2 regions of the Nocardiopsis sp. NPDC055824 genome follow, and region 2 is predicted to be linked to the other one. Evidence: riboswitches for the same ligand, from Rfam matches in the RefSeq annotation. Region 2 holds a riboswitch; the other holds the start of a gene.
What was found. Region 2 has a riboswitch for glycine ahead of gcvT (glycine cleavage system aminomethyltransferase GcvT). Riboswitches for the same ligand answer to the same signal wherever they lie in the genome.
Positions count from the first base shown of each region.

Region 1: another riboswitch for glycine. It lies ahead of gcvP (aminomethyl-transferring glycine dehydrogenase); the one in region 2 lies ahead of gcvT (glycine cleavage system aminomethyltransferase GcvT).

Region 1 is NZ_JBSHDN010000014.1:124-10,084, forward strand. It holds gene gcvP (aminomethyl-transferring glycine dehydrogenase) at 1-2,793, opposite strand, end outside; glycine riboswitch at 2,892-2,980, opposite strand; gene ACWGL3_RS05765 (MerR family transcriptional regulator) at 3,414-3,899, opposite strand; gene ACWGL3_RS05770 (bifunctional nuclease family protein) at 4,338-4,811, opposite strand; gene ACWGL3_RS05775 (FHA domain-containing protein) at 4,983-5,525, opposite strand; gene ACWGL3_RS05780 (mannose-1-phosphate guanyltransferase) at 6,136-8,640, opposite strand; gene ACWGL3_RS05785 (CDP-alcohol phosphatidyltransferase family protein) at 8,845-9,600, opposite strand; gene ACWGL3_RS05790 (flavin monoamine oxidase family protein) at 9,925-9,961, opposite strand, start outside.
Region 2 is NZ_JBSHDN010000179.1:405-10,365, forward strand. It holds gene ACWGL3_RS25715 (hypothetical protein) at 43-702, opposite strand; gene ACWGL3_RS25720 (L-serine ammonia-lyase) at 1,144-2,556, opposite strand; gene ACWGL3_RS25725 (serine hydroxymethyltransferase) at 2,635-3,903, opposite strand; gene gcvH (glycine cleavage system protein GcvH) at 3,911-4,291, opposite strand; gene gcvT (glycine cleavage system aminomethyltransferase GcvT) at 4,446-5,561, opposite strand; glycine riboswitch at 5,707-5,807, opposite strand; gene ACWGL3_RS25740 (penicillin-binding transpeptidase domain-containing protein) at 6,079-6,975, shown strand; gene ACWGL3_RS25745 (Lrp/AsnC family transcriptional regulator) at 6,991-8,016, opposite strand; gene ACWGL3_RS25750 (metal-dependent hydrolase family protein) at 8,206-9,480, shown strand; gene ACWGL3_RS25755 (AbgT family transporter) at 9,521-9,961, shown strand, end outside.

The sequences.
Region 1 (9,961 bases), on a different contig from region 2:
CAGCGACGGCAGCGGGTACGCGGCCTCGGCCCGGGTGTAGCCGTGCTCCCACTTCTCGGCGGTGACCGCCTCGGCGGTGTGCGGGGCGTTGCGCAGGGGGTTGTCCTCGGCGTCCCACTCCCCGCCGGCCACCCGGTCGATCTCGGCGCGGATCGCGATCATCGCCTCCACGAACCGCTCCAGCTCGGCGAGGTTCTCGCTCTCGGTCGGCTCCACCATGAGGGTGCCGTTGACCGGGAAGGACATCGTCGGGGCGTGGAACCCGTAGTCCATGAGGCGCTTGGCCACGTCCTCGTTGCTGATCCCGCTGGCCTTCTGGAGCGGGCGGATGTCGATGACGCACTCGTGGGCCACCAGGCCCCCCGCACCGGTGTAGAGGACCGGGAAGTACGGCTCCAGCCGCTTGGCCAGGTAGTTCGCGGACAGGACCGCGACCTCGGTGGCCGAGCGCAGGCCCTCCTCCCCCATCATCCGGACGTACGCCCAGGAGATGGGCAGGATGCCCGCCGAACCGAACGGCGCGGCCGACACCGGGCCCACCCCCGTGTGCGGGCCCGCCTCGGACTGGGCCGGGTGGTTGGGCAGGAAGCCGGCCAGGTGCGAGCGGACCGCGACCGGCCCCACGCCCGGGCCCCCGCCCCCGTGCGGGATGCAGAACGTCTTGTGCAGGTTGAGGTGGCTGACGTCGGCGCCGAACTCGCCCGGCTTGGCCCAGCCGAGGAGCGCGTTGAGGTTGGCGCCGTCGACGTACACCTGGCCGCCGGCCTCGTGGACCAGGCGGCACACCTCGGTGATGGTGTCCTCGTACACACCGTGCGTGGACGGGTAGGTGACCATGATCGCGGCCAGGTCGTCCGCGTGCTCGGCGGTCTTGGCGCGCAGGTCGTCCAGGTCGACGTTGCCGTTGTCGTCGCAGGCGACGACGGCCACGCGCATACCCGCCATCACGGCGCTCGCGGCGTTGGTGCCGTGCGCGGAGCTGGGGATGAGGCACACGTCGCGGTGGGCCTCGCCGCGCGAGCGGTGGTAGCCCCGGATGGCGAGCAGTCCGGCGAACTCGCCCTGGGACCCGGCGTTGGGCTGGAGGGACACGGCGTCGTAGCCGGTGACCTCGGCCAGCCAGGCCTCCAGGTCGCGGATCACGGTCATGCTCCCGGCGGCCTGGTCGATCGGCGCGAACGGGTGCAGGCCCGCGAACTCGGGCCAGGTGACGGGTTCCATCTCCGTGGTCGAGTTGAGCTTCATGGTGCACGAGCCCAGCGGGATCATCGTGCGGTCCAGGGCCAGGTCTCGGTCGGACAGGCGGCGCATGTAGCGCAGCAGGGAGGTCTCGCTCCGGTGGGTGTTGAACACCGGGTGCGCGAGGTAGTCGACCTCCCTGGCCAGCTCGGCGGGGAGGCGTGCGGCCTCCGGGTCCACGTCGGGGAGGCCCTTGGCGGAGCCCCGCTCGGCCTCGCCGAAGGCCGCCAGCACCGCCTCCAGGTCGGCCACGGAGGTGGTCTCGTCCACGCTCACGCCGACCGTGTGCTGGTCGACGGGGAGGAGGTTGTACCCGGCCTCCAGTGCGGTCTCCACGACGCGGGCGGCGCTGGGCACGCGCACGCGCAGGGTGTCGAAGTAGGCGGAGTGGACGATCTCGAAACCGCGCTCGACGAGGGCGTCGGCCAGCGCCGCGGTGCGGGTGTGCACCTGGCGGGCGATCGCGCGCAGGCCGTCGGGGCCGTGGTAGACCGCGTACATCCCCGCCATGACGGCCAGGAGCACCTGCGCGGTGCAGATGTTGCTGGTGGCCTTCTCGCGGCGGATGTGCTGTTCCCGGGTCTGGAGGGCGAGCCGGTAGGCGGGCTTGCCCGCGTTGTCCACCGAGACCCCGACCAGGCGGCCGGGCAGCTGGCGGCGCAGCTTCTCCCCGACGGCCATGTAGCCGGCGTGCGGGCCCCCGAAGCCGAGCGGGACGCCGAAGCGCTGGGTGGAGCCGACCGCGATGTCGGCGCCGAGGTCGCCCGGGCTGCGCAGCAGGGTCAGGGCGAGGATGTCGGCGGCCACCACCGCGAGGGCCCCCCGCTCGTGGGCCGCGGCGATGACGTCGCCCGGGTCGCGCACGGCGCCGCCGGAGCCCGGGTACTGGACGAGGACGCCGAAGGCGTCGCCCTGGGGAAGGCCCTGCGTCAGGTCGGCGACGACGACCTCGATGCCCAGGGGTTCGGCGCGGGTGCGCAGGACCTGGAGGGTCTGCGGGAAGACGTCGGCGTCGACGACGAAGACGTCGGCCTTGCTCTTGGAGGCCCGGCGGGCCAGCGTCATGGCCTCGGCCGCCGCGGTGGACTCGTCCAGCAGGGAGGCGCCCGAGACCGGCAGGCCGGTCAGGTCGCAGACCATGGTCTGGAAGTTGAGCAGGGCCTCCAGGCGGCCCTGGGAGATCTCGGGCTGGTAGGGCGTGTAGGCCGTGTACCAGGCCGGGTTCTCCATGATGTTGCGCAGGATGACCGGCGGGGTGAAGGTGCCGTAGTAGCCCTGGCCGAGCAGGGAGGTGCGCACGTCGTTGCGCGCGGCCAGGTCGCGGAGTTCGGCCAGGGCCTCGGCCTCCCCGATCGCGTCGGGGAGGGCGAGCGGGGCGCTGCTGCCGGGGCCGGTGAGGATGGACTCCGGTACGGCCGCCGCCATGAGCTCGGCGGTGGAGCCGTGGCCGACCGTCTTGAGCATCTCCTGGATCTCGGCCGGGGTGGGGCCGATGTGGCGGTCGGCGAACACCCGGGCGGGCGCGCCGGGGGTGTTCACGGGCTGATCGGGCACGGAGACCTCCTGGTGACAGGGCCGAGTCGACTCGGCGGTGTTCCTCACGGTCTCCCCCTCTGTCACCGGGCACGGACGTGCCCCGGCTTCAGAGCGGCCTCCTCCGCGCGGTCCGTGGTGCCTGAGAGGTTACTGGGGAGTATTGCCCCGTCGGCGCCCCTGCCGGGGTCTCTCCCGCGCGGTATTGACAGCCTGCTGACGCTATGTACGCATGTGGGGACAGGGCGAATTCCACCCTTCGTCCCTGTTGTGAGTACGACGGTACTCGATCATCACCGCAGGCGCAGAGCCCGCCCACGCGTTTCGGCCACCTGTGCGCACCGGTGCGCACAGGGGTCCGCCACCTGTCGGGGGGTCCGCGTACACCCCTGCCTTGCCGGTGCGGTCGCCGGAACGGTCCCCGCCGCCGACGGGGCGGCCTCGGGCGCCGGGTCCCCGCGCCCGGGGCCTCGACGGCGGACCGGGCGGGCGGCCGCTCCCTGCTCGGCCCCCGGGCACACCGCAGGCCCGCGGTCGTCCGGGCACGGGCCGGGCACAGCACGGCCGGGGAACGGCTCTCGAATACCTGCCTGCTCCGGCGCGCGCGGGCGACACCGGTGGATGCCCGGAGGTCCCCGGGGTCAGCCCGTCCGGCGCTCCCTGCGCCGCCTGGCGAGTTCGTCCACCGGCGGGGGCGCGGAGGGGAGCTCGGTCCGCTCCTCGTCGGGGACCACGCCCAGTGCCTCCTCCAGCTCACGCCACACGTGGGCCAGCGCCAGGCCGAACATGCCCTGGCCGCGCTGCATGAGGTCCACGACCTCGTCGGGGGAGGTGCACTCGTAGACGCTGACGCCGTCGCTCATGAGGGTGATGCGGGCCAGGTCGGGGGCGGGGCGTCCGCGCAGGTGGTCCACCGCGGTCCGGATCTGCTGCAGCGATATGCCCGTGTCCAGCAGCCGCTTGGCCACCTTGAGCATCAGGATGTCGGGCAGGCTGTACAGGGGGGCGTTCTGGGCTCCGGTACGCACGCTCGGCTCGACCAGGCCGGTTCTCGCCCAGTAGTCGAGCTGACGGTAGGTGATCCCGGCGGCGGTACACGCCGCTGGGCCCCGATACCCGACGTCCATAGGCCGCGCCACCACGTCCTCTTCGCACAGTAGGCCCTGCTGCCCCGCTAGCCGCAGCGCGGACCGCCTGTCATGGGGATTCCGCTTGCCGCTCGCTACCGCCACGCCGACCTCCGGCTTCTCGTCCCGCGGCGGCCTCGACAGGGGATATCCACTCAGGGGATGGGTGCGCCGCGGGTTCCACTGCACTGACGGTAGGACTACCGACCGGCAGCGTCAACGACAGGACCCGGCGCGTCGCCAAGTGCGCGCGCCGTTGGTGCCCCGGGGCCCGCCCGGAGGCGCCCTGTGCGCCTCCACGGGTTTCGGCCCTGACCGCCACGGTCACTTCCCCAGCCCAATCTATCACCGGCACGTCGGACAAAGCCGCAGGTCGCAGCTGTGTCCCTTCTGCTTCCACGCTGGTCGGAGCCCTCGCCGCACGGACCCCGCAGCGGTCTATTCGGCCTTCCTGCCGAAGTCCTCGGGCGAGATGTTGTCCAGGAACTCCCGGAACGCCTCGACCTGGTCCTCCTGCTCGTCCGGGATCGGCATCCCGGCCTCGGCGATCACGTCCTCGTGGGCGTAGATCGGCGCACCCGTGCGTAAGGCGAGGGCGATGGAGTCGGAGGGGCGGGCGCTGACCTCCACGCCGTTGCTGAAGACCAGCTCGGCGTAGAAGATGCCGTCGCTGAGACCGGTGATGTTCACCGTGGTGAGGCCGGTGTCCAGGGCGTCCAGGACATCCCTGAACAGGTCGTGGGTGAGCGGCCTGGCCGGCGCGACGCCCTGTTGTGCCAGCGCGATCGCGGTCGCCTCCACGCCGCCGATCCAGATCGGCAGGTAGCGGTCCCCCTCGGATTCCTTGAGCAGGACTATCGGCTGGTTCGAGGGCATCTCGACCCGGACGCCGACAACCTCCATGTGCTTCACAGCGGCTCCGTCCCACGCGTCGTCATACCGGATGGGCGCTCGTCACCTGACCGCCGTCGGATTCAGGACCCGAAGGCGAAATCGGCACCCTTCGTTACAAAGCTCTCCGGCGGCGGGGGGCCGCAAACCTCATCGGCCCACCCGCCGCCGTCGTCCGTGGTCAGCGACCCCTCAGCGGCGCGGCTTGGTCAGCAGAACCATGCGGAACTTGCCGATCTGGATCTCGTCCCCACCACCGAGTTGGGCCTCGTCGACCGGCTCACGGTTGACGTAGGTGCCGTTGAGGCTGCCCACGTCGCGGACGCCGAACCCGTCGCCGCGGCGGAAGAACTCCACGTGGCGTCGGGACACGGTGACGTCGTCAAGGAAGATGTCACTGTTGGGATGCCGTCCGGCGGTGGTCACGTCGCTGTCCAGCAGGAAGCGGCTTCCCGCGTTGGGGCCACGCCTGACAACGAGCAGCGCCGTGCCCGGAGGCAGGGCGTCGGCGTTGGCGGGGTCGTCACCGCCCAGCTCGTCGCCGGACTCCTCCTCCTCCAGGGCCTGTATCCCCGAGATGGAGATGGTGGACGTGACGTCTCCGGCGGCGTCCCCACCCGAACCGGGTCGGGGGCCCTGCTGTTCGGCCCTGCGGACGGGGGTTCCACAGTGGGAGCAGAAACGGGCATCATCCGCAACGGCGTGACCGCACTGCGTGCAGTAAACGCTCGACATAGGTCGGCTCGGCCTCCTACCGCACGGGGCGGTGCTTGATTCGGCTGATCGGTGACACGCCCCGGGTCCCGCGCGGACACCTGGTCCACACGTCGCCCGGCACGTGGTGGGGCGGTTCGCTGTCGCGGCAGCGGTGCGCCTCACACGGTCGGTCGCTAGGTCTCATCCCCCGTGTCGTACTCCTCGTCACCCCCGGTCAGGGTGTCCGCCGTTGCCGGGATACCCGGTCCGGTGGGCGACGCGGCGCTCCAGGGAACACTCGACTTTAAACCATATCCCTGTCCAGGAAGGGTTTCGCTCCTCCTCGGCCTGCCGTAGGCGCCCCGGCCGCTCGTGCGGCGCGGGGATCGGTGGACCCGGCGCCCGGGGCGCCGCCTCCACCGGTGGCCGGCCTCGGGACAGTGAAACACCTGTCCTGATGCTGATGCTCCTCCGGGGGATTTGGTTCTCGGTGAACCCCCACGGATTCGCACTGCCGTCATCGGACGGCCTCAACCTGGTGATATGTCCATTTTATCCCTCAAAAGGGCGGCCCGGAGGGCCGTGACCGCCCCGGGCGCGACGCACGGGCGGGGACGGGGGGACCGCCCTCGCCCGCGCGTCGCACCGGTCAGCCCTCGGCCCGTTCGACCACGGCCGCCCACTCGTCCAGCAGGCGGTGAGCGGTGTCGGAGTCGGGACCTTCGGCCCAAAGATGGGTCACGGCCTCCGCCGTGTCCGGGAGGACGAGCGCCCAGCTGCCGTCGGACTCCAGGACGCGGACGCCGTCCGTGGTGTCCAGCCGACGGTCCCCAGCCGCCTCCACGACGGCGCGCATGACGCTCCCCTTGACCGCCCAGGGGGTGGGCACCGAACGGCGCAGGAGGTGCGCCTGGGGGATCGCCCGGTCGATCTGGCTCAGCGAGCGGCGGTCCCTGGCCACCAGTCCCAGCAGCCGGACGAACGCGGCGATGCCGTCGCTGGTCGGGCTGAACTCGGGGACGACGAAACCGCCCCGGCCGTCCCCGGCCAGAACGACGTCCTCGCCCCCGCTCTGGACCGCCTTGGTGAGTTCGCCCGTGGCTGTGGCGGTCCAGTGCACCTCGACCCCGTGCGCGGCCGCCACCGTCTCGGCGACCCGGGTCGTGGTGACGGGAAGCGCCACCCGGCCTCCCCCGCGCTCGGCGCAGACCAGCTCCAGGACGACCAGCAGGGCGCGGTCGTTGTCGACCAGCTCGCCGTTGCCGTCCACGATGGCCAGCCGTTCGGCCACGGGGTCGAAGCGCACCCCGAAGTCGGCTCCCGACCCCGAGACGAGCTCGCCCAGCCGCTCCAGGTCGCGGTTCTGCTTGGCGACGGTGTCGGTGGGCGAGGCCTCGTCGAGCCGGTTGTTGACCGTGAGGACGTCCACGCCGATCCGCCCCAGCAGGGAGGGGAGGATGAGCGAGCCGCTGCCGCCCGCGCAGTCGACGACCACCTTGAGCCCGGCCTCGGCGACCCCCGAGGTGTCGACCGAGCGCAGCAGGTCGTGCGAGTAGTTCTCGACACCGCGCGAGGGGAAGGTCAGCTCCCCGATCTCCCCGGGGAAGGCCCTGCGGTACTCGGCGCGGGAGAAGACCCGGTCGAGCTTGCGCTGGGCCGCCGGCGACAGGTCGGCCCCGCCCCCGTCCAGGAAGAGGATGTCCACCGACTCCGGGTCGCCCGGGGTGGTGCGGAGCGTGATGCCTCCGCTGACCCCGCTCTGGGAGGTGTGGAAGCGCGCCACGGGCAGCGGCACCACCTCCAGGTCGCGCACGTCGATGGCGGCGGCCGTGAGCGCGCTGATCACCGCGCGCTTGAGCGTCCGGGCGGCCCGGGACACGTCACGGGACGTGGTGACGAGCGCGCCCTTCTTCAGGGTGGTGGCGTAGGCGTTGGCCAGGCGCACCGCCAGCTCGGGGGTGATCTCGACGTTGATCAGCCCGGACACGCCGCGGGGGCCGAACAGCGAGCGCTGCCCGCGCGACTCCCAGATGACGTTGGTGCTGACGACCGCGCCGGCCTCGATGGTCTTGAAGGGGTAGACCTTGACGTCGGCGTTGACGTAGGCCTCGGACTCGATGACGCAGTCCTCGCCGACGATCGCCCCCTCCTCGATCCGGGCGGCGGCCATGACGTCGGTGTTCTTGCCGACGACGCAGCCGCGCAGGTTGGCGCCCCGGCCGACGAAGACGTTGTCGTGCAGGACCGTGCGGTGGCAGAAGGCCTCGGACCGCACCACGGCGTTGCTGCCGACCACGGTGAACTCGCGCAGCTCGGCGCCCGCCTCGACCTTGGCGTAGTCGCCGATGAAGAGCGGGCCCTTGAGGATCGCGCGGGGGTGGACCTCCGACCCCTCGCCGACCCACACCCCGGGAGAGACCTCGAAGCCGTCGATGTCGACGTCCACCTTGCCGGACAGCACGTCGGCCTGGGCGCTCAGGTAGCTCTCGTGGGTGCCCACGTCCTCCCAGTAGCCGTCGGCGATGTAGCCGTAGAGGGGCTCGCCCTCCTCCAGGAGCTGGGGGAAGACGTCGCCCGACCAGTCGACCACCTCCCCCTCGGCGACCCGGTCCAGGACGTCCGGCTCCATGATGTAGATGCCGGTGTTGACGGTGTCGGAGAAGACCTGGCCCCAGGTGGGCTTCTCCAGGAAGCGCTGGATCCGGCCCTGCTCGTCGACGATGATGATGCCGAACTCCAGCGGGTTGGGGACCCGCTTGAGCGCGATGGTGACCTTGGCGCCGCTCTCCTTGTGGAAGCGCACCATGTCGGTGAGGTCGATGTCGGTGAGCGCGTCGCCGGAGATGACGATGAACGGCTCCCCGCGCAGGTGCTCCTCCGCGTTCTTGACGCTGCCCGCGGTGCCGAGGGGGACCTCCTCGGCGACGTAGTGGAGCTTCATCCCGAGCTCCTCGCCGTCCCCGAAGTAGTTGCGGATGAGGGTGGCCAGGAACTGGACGGTGACCACGGTCTCGGTGAAACCGTGCTTGCGCAGCAGGCGGAGCACGTGCTCCATGATGGGCTTGTTGACCACCGGAAGCAGGGGTTTGGGCTGGTTGGCGGTCATGGGGCGGAGGCGGGTCCCCTCGCCGCCGGCCATCACGACGGCCTTCATGGGAGGCGCCTGAAAAGCGCTCTCCGGGGTTTCCTCGTGGGTGCTCATCGCCGGTGCCTCCGTAGGACGGTGCCGTGGGAGGACGCGGCGGGGGACGGGTTCTCGGAGCGCGCGCCGTGGCGCGCGGTGGGACATGTTCTCATGACGGAGACGACACTCCCTTTCGATCCGACAGGACTCGCGGTGAGCCGGTCCGTCGGTGGATCAGGGTCCGGTCCGTCCCTGATCCGGGCGGCTCGGCCGGTCCGAGCCTTCGGCTACCGCTCCAGGATCGCCGTCAGCGGCCGCCGATGTGGCTGGATCGGGTCGATCCGTGTCGTGGCCGCGGACGTGGTCGCTGTCTCCGGCGACCGGTCGGTCCCCGTGGTGATCAGCGCTTTCGTCGCGGCGGGTCTGGGCCATCAGGCGCAGGCCCTGTACGGCGTAGAGCAGTCCGGCCCACCAGTAGAGAGCAGTTCCCCAGAGCGCGAAGGCCCAACCTATAATTCTCGCCACATCCGCCACGGTGGACTCGTAGCCCGCGATGAAAAGCAGGGGGAACGAGTAGAGGAGGCACAGCGTGGCGGCCTTCCCGGCGAAGTTCACCGGGAGGGGCCCGTAGCCGAAGTGGCGCAGGAGCGGCAGCGCGCCGAGGATGAGGACGTCGCGCAGGACGAGGATGGCCATCAGCCACCACGGGACGATGTCCCGGATCACCAGGCCGAGCAGCGCGGCGAAGATGTAGAGCCGGTCGGCGAGCGGGTCGAGGACCGTGCCCAGGCGCGAGGTCTGGTTCCAGGCGCGGGCGATCTTGCCGTCGAGCCAGTCGCTGAGCCCGGCGAAGCCGAGCACCAGCAGCGCCCACCAGTCGGCCTGGGGTACCAGGACGAGCCAGAGGAACAGCGGCACGCCCAACAGCCGGAGCATGCTCAGCAGGTTGGGAACCGTCCAGATGCGGTCACTGACCGCCGGGCTGGCCACATCGCCCCCCGCCTCGAGTCTGCCATCTTCCGCGGATCGCCCCATGGCGCCCACGATAACGGGCGGGTGGGTCGTTTCCCGCCATCACGGGGGCCGACGGCCCCGACGTGGCCCGAGGGACGATCGTCCGCCAATCGTACCGTGTACGTTTTGGGCCTTTTACCAGCGCAGTGTCTGTTTCGGAAAGCACGGACGCGTATCCGGCCGCCTCCGGCCACGGCGCCCGCTCCCTCCCACGGGTTCCAACGAAGGGGCCTCCCCCGGGGTTCCCGGCCGCACGGGCCTCCCCCGGCGCGGCCGCTCCCCCGGACACCGCGGGGGCCGCTAGAGCGTGAGGATGCGGTCGGCCGCGCGGCGGCCC
Region 2 (9,961 bases):
GTGACACGAGTGTCGGCCCGCTCTCGTCCACGGTGGCTCTCCTCAGTTGCTCGGGGGAAGGACGCCCCGCCACTCCTGCTCCTTGACCAGGAGTACCTCGGGGACCTGGTCCATGTGCCTGATTCCGCCGGCCGCCTCCGGGTTGATCCAGGACAGGACGCGGTAGATCGTGCTGTGGTCCGCCTCCAGGTGACGGTGGTGGATGGGCTCGTGGTGCATGATCCGGTTGCGGAAGGTGCGCAGGTAGTCCACCTGCCTGCGCAGGTCCTCGCGGGGGCCGCCGTAGAAGGGGAAGGCGCTGTGCAGGGCCGTGCGCCAGAGGCTGCGGTCGTACCGGGAGACCAGCAGGAAGGACCAGAATCCGAAGGACAGCTCGGTGACGATGTCGTCCGGGCTCGCGGGGGATCCCCGCCGGAGGCAGGTGTCCCTCGCCTGGGCGACGAGCTGCACGCCCTTGCGGTGGAGCGGAGCCGCGTGCCACCAGTCCGCCCGCCCGAAGCGGTCGCACAACCGGTCGTGCATGGAGTTGCGCAGTGCCAGTTCGAGGACGTGCAGGGGACGGTAGAAGGCGGCGGAGACGGCGACGTTCCAGTGGTACAGATGGGCCGCCCTGGTGGAGTCTCCGTCGCAAGCGGTGATGTAGGGGGCCAGGCGCGGACGTGAGTAGACGGTGTACATCCACTCCGGCATGTCGTCGCTCAACAGGGCCTTCTTCCGTCTCGGCCTGGGGGAGGCTGTCTGTTCCGGGTCCTGCGTGGTATCGTCGAGGACGTAAGCCCCGGGCCGCCTCTGCTCAGCACGCCACCCGGGGCACAGCTGTGTCCGGGGGTGCCGCAGTGCGCGCAGCCCCTCTGGTTCACGCGGCATCACGCTGTCCGACTGGTGTCCACGGTACATGCGCGCCTGAAAGAGCCGAGCGCACTGCGGTGCGCGATTTTTGTCAACACCGCATCAATGGGCCGGATCTGCATCCGCTCAGCCGCTCCTTGCCTGGTCACCGGGTTTCAGGGGACAGGATCTGTCCGAGCGCCGTTGTCTGCGAGTTGCCGCAAGAAGCCCACCTTCATGCTGTTGACAACGTGTGGGAGGGCGGCCGCCAAGGGCCCCTCGGGCAGGGGCCGGTGCGACGGATGGCTGCCCCGATCAGCACTCGATGACGTTGACGGCGAGGCCGCCGCGCGAGGTCTCCTTGTACTTGTCCATCATGTCGCGGCCGGTGTCGCGCATGGTGCGGATGACCTTGTCCAGCGACACGAAGTGGCTGCCGTCGCCGCGCAGCGCCATGCGGGTCGCGCTGATCGCCTTCACGGAGGCGAGGGCGTTGCGCTCGATGCACGGCACCTGCACGAGGCCGCCGATCGGGTCGCAGGTCAGCCCCAGGTTGTGCTCCATGGCGATCTCGGCGGCGTTCTCCACCTGGGCCGGGGTGCCGCCCAGGACCTCCGCCAGACCGGCGGCGGCCATCGAGGAGGCCGATCCCACCTCGCCCTGGCAGCCGACCTCCGCGCCCGAGATCGACGCGTTCTGCTTGAACAGGATGCCGATCGCGGCGGCCGTGAGCAGGAAGCGCACCACGCCCTCGTCGCCGGCCCCCGGGCTGAAGTGCAGGTAGTAGTGCAGCACGGCCGGGACGATGCCCGCGGCGCCGTTGGTCGGCGCGGTCACCACACGGCCGCCCGCCGCGTTCTCCTCGTTGACGGCCAGGGCGTACAGGGTGATCCAGTCGCTGCCGCGCATCGGGTCGGGGTCCACCCCGGTCGGCGCCAGCAGGCCCGCCTCGTCGCAGTTCCCGCCCAGCTGCCGGTACAGGCGGTGCGCCCGGCGCGGCACCTTCAGGCCGCCGGGGAGGCTGCCCTCGGTCATCACGCCCCGGCGCACGCACTGGCGCATCGCGGTCCAGATGACCAGGAGCTCCTCGCGGATCTGATCGGGGGTGCGTCCGAACGCCTGCTCGTTGTCGAGCATCACCGCGCTGATCGACTTCCCCGTCTCCGCGCAGATCGCCAGCAGCTCCTCGGCGCTGTCGAACGGGTGCGGGACGACGGTGGCGTCGGGTGTGATCCGGTCGGCTCCGGCGGCGCGCTCGTCCACGACGAAGCCGCCGCCCACCGAGTAGTACACCTTGGAGGCCAGTTCGCCCCCGTCGGCGTCCAGGGCCGCGAACCGCATCCCGTTCGGATGGTCGGGCAGGCTCTCCCGGCGGCGGAAGTCGATGTCCACGGCCGGGTCGAAGGCCACCCGCGGCCCGTCCGGGCCGCCCAGGTACAGGCCCCGGTCGTCCCGGACCCCCTCGACGAGCTCGGAAACCCCGTCCACGTCCACGTGCTCGGGGGTGTGGCCCATCAGCCCCAGCACCACGGCGGTGTCGCTGCCGTGCCCCTTGCCGGTGAGCGCCAGGGATCCGTACAGCTCGGCCCGGACACGGGCGGTCCGGTCGGCCGTGCCCGCCTCGCGCAGCCCGGTGGCGAACGTGCGGGCCGCCTTCATCGGGCCGACCGTGTGCGAGCTGGACGGCCCGATGCCGATCTTGAACAGGTCGAACGCGCTGATGGCCATGGCTGTCCTCCTCGTTGAGTACAGGGCCCGGGGAGCAGGGGTGCCGTGCGGGGCCCGGGGCCCCGCACGGCGGGCGCCCTACAGGTTGGGGTAGAGCGGGTACTTGGCGGTCAGGGCACGGACCCTGCCGCTCAGGGCGTCGGCGTCGAACTCCGGCTTGAGCGCCTCGGCGATGACGTCGGCGACCTCGGCGAAGTCCTCGTCGCCGAACCCGCGGGTGGCCAGGGCCGGAGTGCCGATCCGCAGACCGGAGGTGACCATCGGCGGACGCGGGTCGTTGGGCACCGCGTTGCGGTTGACCGTGATCCCGATGCCGTGCAGGCGGTCCTCGGCCTCCTGGCCGTTGAGCCGGGAGTCCACCAGGTCGACCAGGACCAGGTGCACGTCCGTGCCCCCGGAGGCGACCTTGACGCCGGCCTCGGCCATGTCCGGCCGGGTGAGGCGCTCGGCGAGCAGGCGCGCACCGCTGACGGTGCGGCGCTGGCGCTCGGCGAACTCCTCGCCCGCGGCGACCTTGAACGAGACCGCCTTGGCGGCGATCACGTGCTCCAGCGGGCCGCCCTGCATGCCGGGGAACACCGCGGAGTTGATCTTCTTGCCGTACTCCGACTTCGCGAGGATCATGCCGCCGCGCGGCCCGCCCAGCGTCTTGTGCGTGGTGGTGGTGACCACGTCGGCGAACGGCACCGGGTTGGGGTGCAGCCCGGCGGCGACCAGGCCGGCGAAGTGCGCCATGTCCACCATCAGCAGGGCGCCGACGGAGTCCGCGATCTCCCGGAAGCGGGCGAAGTCCAGCTGGCGCGGGTACGCCGACCAGCCGGCGACGATCATCTTCGGCTGGTGCTCCTTGGCGAGCGCCTGGACCTCGTCGTAGTCGACGGTGCCGTCCTCGTCGCGCACGTGGTAGGCGACCGCGTTGAGGATCTTGCCGGAGTAGTTGATCCGCATGCCGTGGGTGAGGTGGCCGCCGTGGGCCAGGTCCAGGCCCAGGATGGTGTCGCCCGGCTTGAGCAGTGCGAAGTACACGGCCGTGTTGGCCTGCGCGCCCGAGTGCGGCTGCACGTTCGCGTGCTCGGCGCCGAACAGCGCCTTGGCGCGGTCGATCGCGAGCTGCTCGACGACGTCGACGTGCTCGCACCCGCCGTAGTAGCGGCGGCCGGGGTAGCCCTCCGCGTACTTGTTGGTCAGGACGGTGCCCTGCGCCTCGATCACCGCCTGGGGGGCGAAGTTCTCCGAGGCGATCATCTCCAGGGTGTCGCGCTGGCGGGCCAGCTCCGCGTCGACCGCGGCCGACACCTCGGGGTCCAGTTCGCCCAGTGTCTGGTTGAGCGTGTTGTCAGTAGCCATCGGGGGCCTACTCCTCGCCTTCGGTCAGCTTCGTGTACTCCTCGGCGGAGAGCAGCCCGGAGGGCTCCTCGGCGAGCCGGGCCCTGAACAGCCAGCCGCCCTCGAAGGGGGCGGTGTTGATCGTCTCGGGCGCGTCCTCGAGGGACTCGTTGACCTCGACGACCTCGCCGCTGACCGGCGAGTAGATGTCGCTGACGGACTTGGTGGACTCCACCTCGCCGCTCGGCTCACCGGCGGTCACCTCGCTGCCGACCTCGGGCAGCTCGACGAAGACGATGTCGCCCAGGGACTCGGCGGCGAACGAGGTGATCCCGACGGTGGCGATCCCGTTCTCGACCGCGACCCACTCGTGTTTGGCCGTGTAACCCAGCTCCGTGGGAACGCTCACTTCAACTCTCCTTGGAGGTGTTCCATTTTCCTGCCGTGCACCTGTGCTGCCCGGCCCGGCCTACGCCCGGTCGCGCCACGTGCGTGCCGGTCCCCGGTCAGGGGATCCGGCCGCGCGGGGCGCGCGGGCCTTCGGGGTGTGAAGGCCCCTGCTGCTACGGCTGCCGCTTGTAGAACGGCAGCTCGACCACGTCGACGTCCTCGCCCCTTCCGCGCACGTCCACGGTGAACGCGCCGGTCGAGGTGTCGAGGTCGCCGTCCACGTAGGCCATGGCGATGGGGCGGCCCAGGGTGGGGGAGGGCGCGCCGCTGGTGAGGGTTCCGACGGTCTCGCCGTCGCGGAGGACGTCCTGGCCCTTGCGCAGCGGGCGGCGCCCGCGCGCGACGAGGCCGATGAGGCGGCGGGGGCGGGCGGTGCGGGAGGCCTCCTCCAGGGCACCGCGGCCCACGAAGTCGCCCTCCTTCTCGAACTTGACCACGCGGCCCAGTCCGGCGTCGAAGGGGGTGAGCTCCGCGGTGAGCTCCTGCCCGTACAGCGGCATCCCGGCCTCCATGCGGAGGGTGTCGCGGGCCGACAGCCCGGCCGGGACGAGCCCGTGCCGTTCCCCCTCGGCCATCAGGGCTTCCCAGACCAGGGGGGCCTTCGCGGCGGGCCGGACGAAGATCTCGAAGCCGTCCTCGCCGGTGTACCCGGTGCGTGCGAGCAGGACGGGTTGGCCGGCGACGGTGTGCTCGTACCCCGCGTAGTAGCGGATGCCGTCCAGGTCCGCGTCGGTGAGCGGCGCGAGGATCTCGACCGCGCGCGGCCCCTGGATCGCGATCAGGGCGTGGTCGGCGGACTCGTCCGCCACCTCGACGTCGAAGCCCTCGGCGCGTTCGGCCAGCGCGGCGGCGACCACGGGCACGTTGGCGGCGTTGGCCACGACGAGGTACTCCCCCTCGCCCAGCCGGTAGACGATGAGGTCGTCCAGGACGCCGCCCCCGGCGTCGGTGATCATGGTGTAGCGGGCACGGCCGACCTTGACCTGGGACAGGTGGCCGACCAGGGCGAAGTCGAGGGCTTCGGCGGCCTGCGGGCCGGTGAGGCGGATCTCGCCCATGTGGGAGAGGTCGAAGAGCCCGGCGGCCTCGCGGACCGCCTTGTGCTCGGCGGTCTCGCTGCCGTAGCGCAGCGGCATGAGCCATCCGGCGAAGTCGACCAGCGTGGCGCCGGCCTTCTCGTGGACCTCGCGGAGCGCGGTGGCGCGCGGCGCTGATGCGGGATCGGACATGGGCACTCCCGAGAGGATGGGCGTCGTGTCGTGCAGAGGCGTTGCCATCCTCCCCCTCTGTCATCTGTGCCTGAGAGCTTCGCCGCGCGCTCGGCGTGGCTTGCACCTTCGGCGAGGGACGCTGGTCCCTGCTTTCCAGAGTGGTCTCGCCCGTACGGTCCGCTGTGCCTGAGAGGTTGTCGTGGGGAGGGATTGCTCCTTCGGCGGCCCGAGATGGCTACGCGGGCACTCTCCCGTACGGGGTCAGCAACACGTTCAGCCTAGCAGCGGGCGCACACGGCCCCCAAAGGTGCCCGGGCCGGGGCGGGAGCCGGGGGCGGGGCGCGGCACGGCCCCGGGGGGAGCTGCTGCCCGGCCGCGGGAGTCGGGCCGAACCCGTCGCGGAGGGGGGCTCCGGGGGTTAGCGTGAGCCGGGGACGGACTTCCTGCGTGGGAGGGATGACGGGTGCGAGCCGACGGGAACCGGGAGACGGGCGGACGGGCGCGGGCGGCGCGCCGAGGGGGGCGGCCGGCGGCCGTGCACGGCACGGCGGTGCTGGCCGCGGCGTGCGTCCTCGGGCTGACCGCGGGCAGCGGGTGCGCGCAGGGCGGCGGTGGCGGGCCGGAGGCGCCGTCCGAGGGGCGGCTGGAGGCGAGCGCGCACGAGCGGCGGGGCGACGTCGCCGCGGTGGAGCGCCAGGACCTGGAGTCGGTGTTCGCCGAGGCCGGCGTGGAGGGCACGTTCGTGCTCCACGACACCCGTGCCAGGGAGTCGACCCTCGTCGGGGCGGAGGCGGCCTACGAGCGCGCGGTGCCCGCGTCCACGTTCAAGCTGGCCAACACCCTGATCGGCCTGGAGACGGGCGCGGTGTCGGGACTGGACGAGGTGCTGCCCCACGGCGGCGGGCCGCAGCCCGTCGAGGCATGGGAACAGGACATGTCCCTGAGGGAGGCGTTCCCCGCCTCGAACTTCCCCGTCTACCAGGAGCTGGCCCGCAGGGTGGGGCACGAGCGGATGGCGGCCTGGGTGGACCGCTTCGACTACGGGAACCGGGACATCGGCGGCGAGGACGTGGAGGACCGGTTCTGGCTGGACGGTCCGCTGGAGGTCTCCGCCGTGGAGCAGACCGAGTTCCTGGCCTCGCTGGCCCGTTCGGAGCTGCCGGTGGACGCGGCCCACCAGGAGGCGCTGCGCGAGATCGCCCTGGTGGAGGAGGGTGACGGCCACGCGCTCTTCGCCAAGAGCGGTTGGGCGGTGGACGTCGATCCGGCCCCCGGCTGGTGGGTCGGCTGGGTGGAGCGCGGGGAGGACCTGTACACGTTCGCCCTGCGCATCGAGATGGACGACGACGCGAACGCGGAGCTGCGGGAGCCCCTGGCCCGGGAGCTGCTGGTGGAGCTGGGCGCGCTGCCGGGCGGGGCCGCCGGGGACTGACCGGGCGCGCCGCCGTCAGGGGGTCCCGGCCGGGAGCAGCTGGACGGGGACCGATCGGGTGAAGCGCTGCTCGGCGTCCATCACCCCGCCCATGAACTTGAAGGTGCGCAGGGTCATCCGCCGGTCCGCGATGCGCAGGCCGGGCAGCTCCTCCAGGAGCTGGCGCTCCACCCGGGTCAGGTCGGGGGCGTTGCGCAGCCACAGGATGAAGAGGGTGTTCTCGGGCCCGGCGATGGTGGTGCACAGGCGTACTTCGGGGATGCGCTCGCCCAGGTCGCTGGCGCCCTCCAGGACGCGGGGGTCGACGGTTCCCCAGAGGGTGGCGGCCGCGTGCCAGCCCATGCGGGCGCGGGAGATGTCGCAGCGCAGCCCGACGAGCGCCTGGCGCAGGAGCCGGTTGACGCGCCGCGCGGCGGTCGTGGGCGCGATGTCGAGGCGTTCGGCGATGTGCTGGTACCCGAGGCGCGCGTCGACGCACAGGAGGTCGATGATCCGCTGGTCGAGGGGTGTGACGCGCTCGTCGCCCGGCCGGGGTCCCCGCACGGGGGAGAGGGCCCGCAGCCGGCGCCGCTGGTGCGGGGACAGGGCGCGGACCTGCCACAGGTAGGCCTCCCGGGGCACCTCCGTCACGACGTGCACCCGGTAGGACACCACGTCGGGGAACCCGCCGACCCAGTTGAGCAGGTAGTCGGCCAGTCCCGCGCCGGGGACCACGGTGAGCATCAGCTGGTGCGACCCGGCCACGAACTGGATGCTGAGGGTGTCCCGGTCCTGCGCCAGGGCGGCGGCCACCCGCTCGACGGTGCCGTTGCGGCAGCTGAGTTCGACGTAGGACAGGTTGCGCCGCGCCATCACGCGCTGCCGCGGGAAGACGGCGATCCTCGCCAGCCCCTCCTCCTCCAACCGCCTCCACCTGCGCGCGAGCGTGGTCGGGTCCGCCTCCAGGATCGGCGACAGCTCGGCCCAGGAGGCGCGGGGCGCCATCTGCAGGGCGTTGACCAGCGACAGGTCGAACTCGTTGGGTGTGGTGGATTCCTGCATCAGCGACCTCGAAAAACTCTTTTCCGGCGATCTGGGCATCTTAGGGGTGGCCGAGCGTAGGTTTTCGCACAGCCGTCAAACGGCCCTGAGCTGCGTATTTCCAGAATGTTAACCATGGCCGGAGTGTTGATTTCGCATTATGGAATCAATGTCCGAGATCTGGCGAGGAGAAGGGTGAAGGTGGCGCCGATGGCTTCGGAGGACACCGCTGTCGTCTTTCGCAACGGGACGGTCGTGGACGCGACCGGCGCCGGACCGCGCGAGGACTGGGTGGTCGTGGCCCGCGGCGGCCGCATCGACTGGATGGGACCCGCCGCCGACGCGCCCGAGATCACCGCGCCGCACCGGGAGATCGACGCCCGCGGCGGCACCGTCCTCCCCGGGTTCGTCGACGCCCACGTGCACATGACCATGGGGGGCGACGGCATGAACCCCGCCGCGTTCCTCCACCAGCCGCCGCACTACGGCTACTACACGGCCATCCCCCGGCTGCGCGCCACCCTCGACGCCGGCGTGACCAGCGTCCGCGACCTCGCGGGCCTCGACCTCGCGGTGGTCCGCGCGGTCGAGGAGGGCATCGTCGCCGGCCCCCGCATCACCACCGCGTACCGCGCGCTCGGGCCCACCGGCGGCCACGGCGACTTCCGCACCTGCTGCGGGTTCGACTTCGGCACCGTCCTGGGCCCCGGCGGCGCGGTGTCCATCAACACCGACGGCGCCGCCGAGGCCCTGCGCGGCACACGCGAGGTCATGCGCAAGGGCGCCGGGGTCGTCAAGGTCATGGCCGGCGGGGGCGTGTGGAGCCCCCAGGACACCCCTTGGCACGACGGGCTCAACATCGAGGAGATGACGGTCGTCGTCCGCGAGGCCGCCGCGCACGGGATCCCGGTCGCAGCCCACGCCCAGAGCGCCCGCAGCATCCGCAACGCCCTCGCCGCCGGTGTCACGAGCATCGAGCACGGCTACGAGATCGACGCCGAGGGCATCGAGGCGATGCTCCGCGACGGAGCCTTCCTCGTCCCCACCCTGGCCACCGCCACCACGCCGCCCGACCCCGCGAAGTCGGCGGGCTACGCGGTGGAGAAGAAGCTCAGGCTCCAGGAGCACCTCGGCGAGAACATCTCCGCCGCCGTGGCCGCCGGGGTGCGCGTCGCCCTGGGCACAGACTCCGGCATCTTTCCGCACGGCCGCAACCTCCACGAGCTGGCCCTGCTCGTCGAGCACGGCATGACCCCCATGGGCGCGATCCTCGCCGGGACCCGCGAGGCCGCGGAGCTCCTCGGCGTCGCCGACCGGGTCGGCACCCTCCAGGTCGGCAAGCGCGCGGACATCGTCGTCTGCGCGGGCGACCCCCTGGAGGACATCACGCTGCCGGGAGACCCGGCCAACATCACGGTGGTCGTCAAGGACGGCGTCGTCCACAAGGACACCACCGCCCCCGGCCGGCCGCCGGCCACCGCCTGAGCCCCCCAGCCCCCGCCCCCCATCCCCCCGTGAGGTGACCATGACCACGCAGAGCCCGAAGAAGGGCGCGACCGGCGGTGGGACCGCCCAGGCGCGCCCCGGCCTCCTCGCGCGCTCCCTCGACGGCATCGAGCGCGTCGGCAACAAGATCCCCGACCCCTTCGTCCTCTTCCTGATCCTCTTCGCGATCATCGCGGTCCTGTCGACGGTCATGTCGCTCAGCGGGGCCACGGTCGAGGTGCCCGGGAGCGAGGACGGCGTCCAACCCGTCAGGAGCTTCTTCTCCGCCGAGGGCATCACCTGGCTGACCACGTCCCTGGTCACCAACTTCGTGTCGTTCCCGCCGCTCGGCGTCGTGCTGACCGTCCTGCTCGGTGTCGGCGTGGCCGAGCGGACCGGGCTGCTCACCGCGCTGGTGCGGCGCGCCTTCGGCGGCGCCCCCCGCTGGCTGCTGCCCTACGTGGCCTCGTTCGTCGCGGTC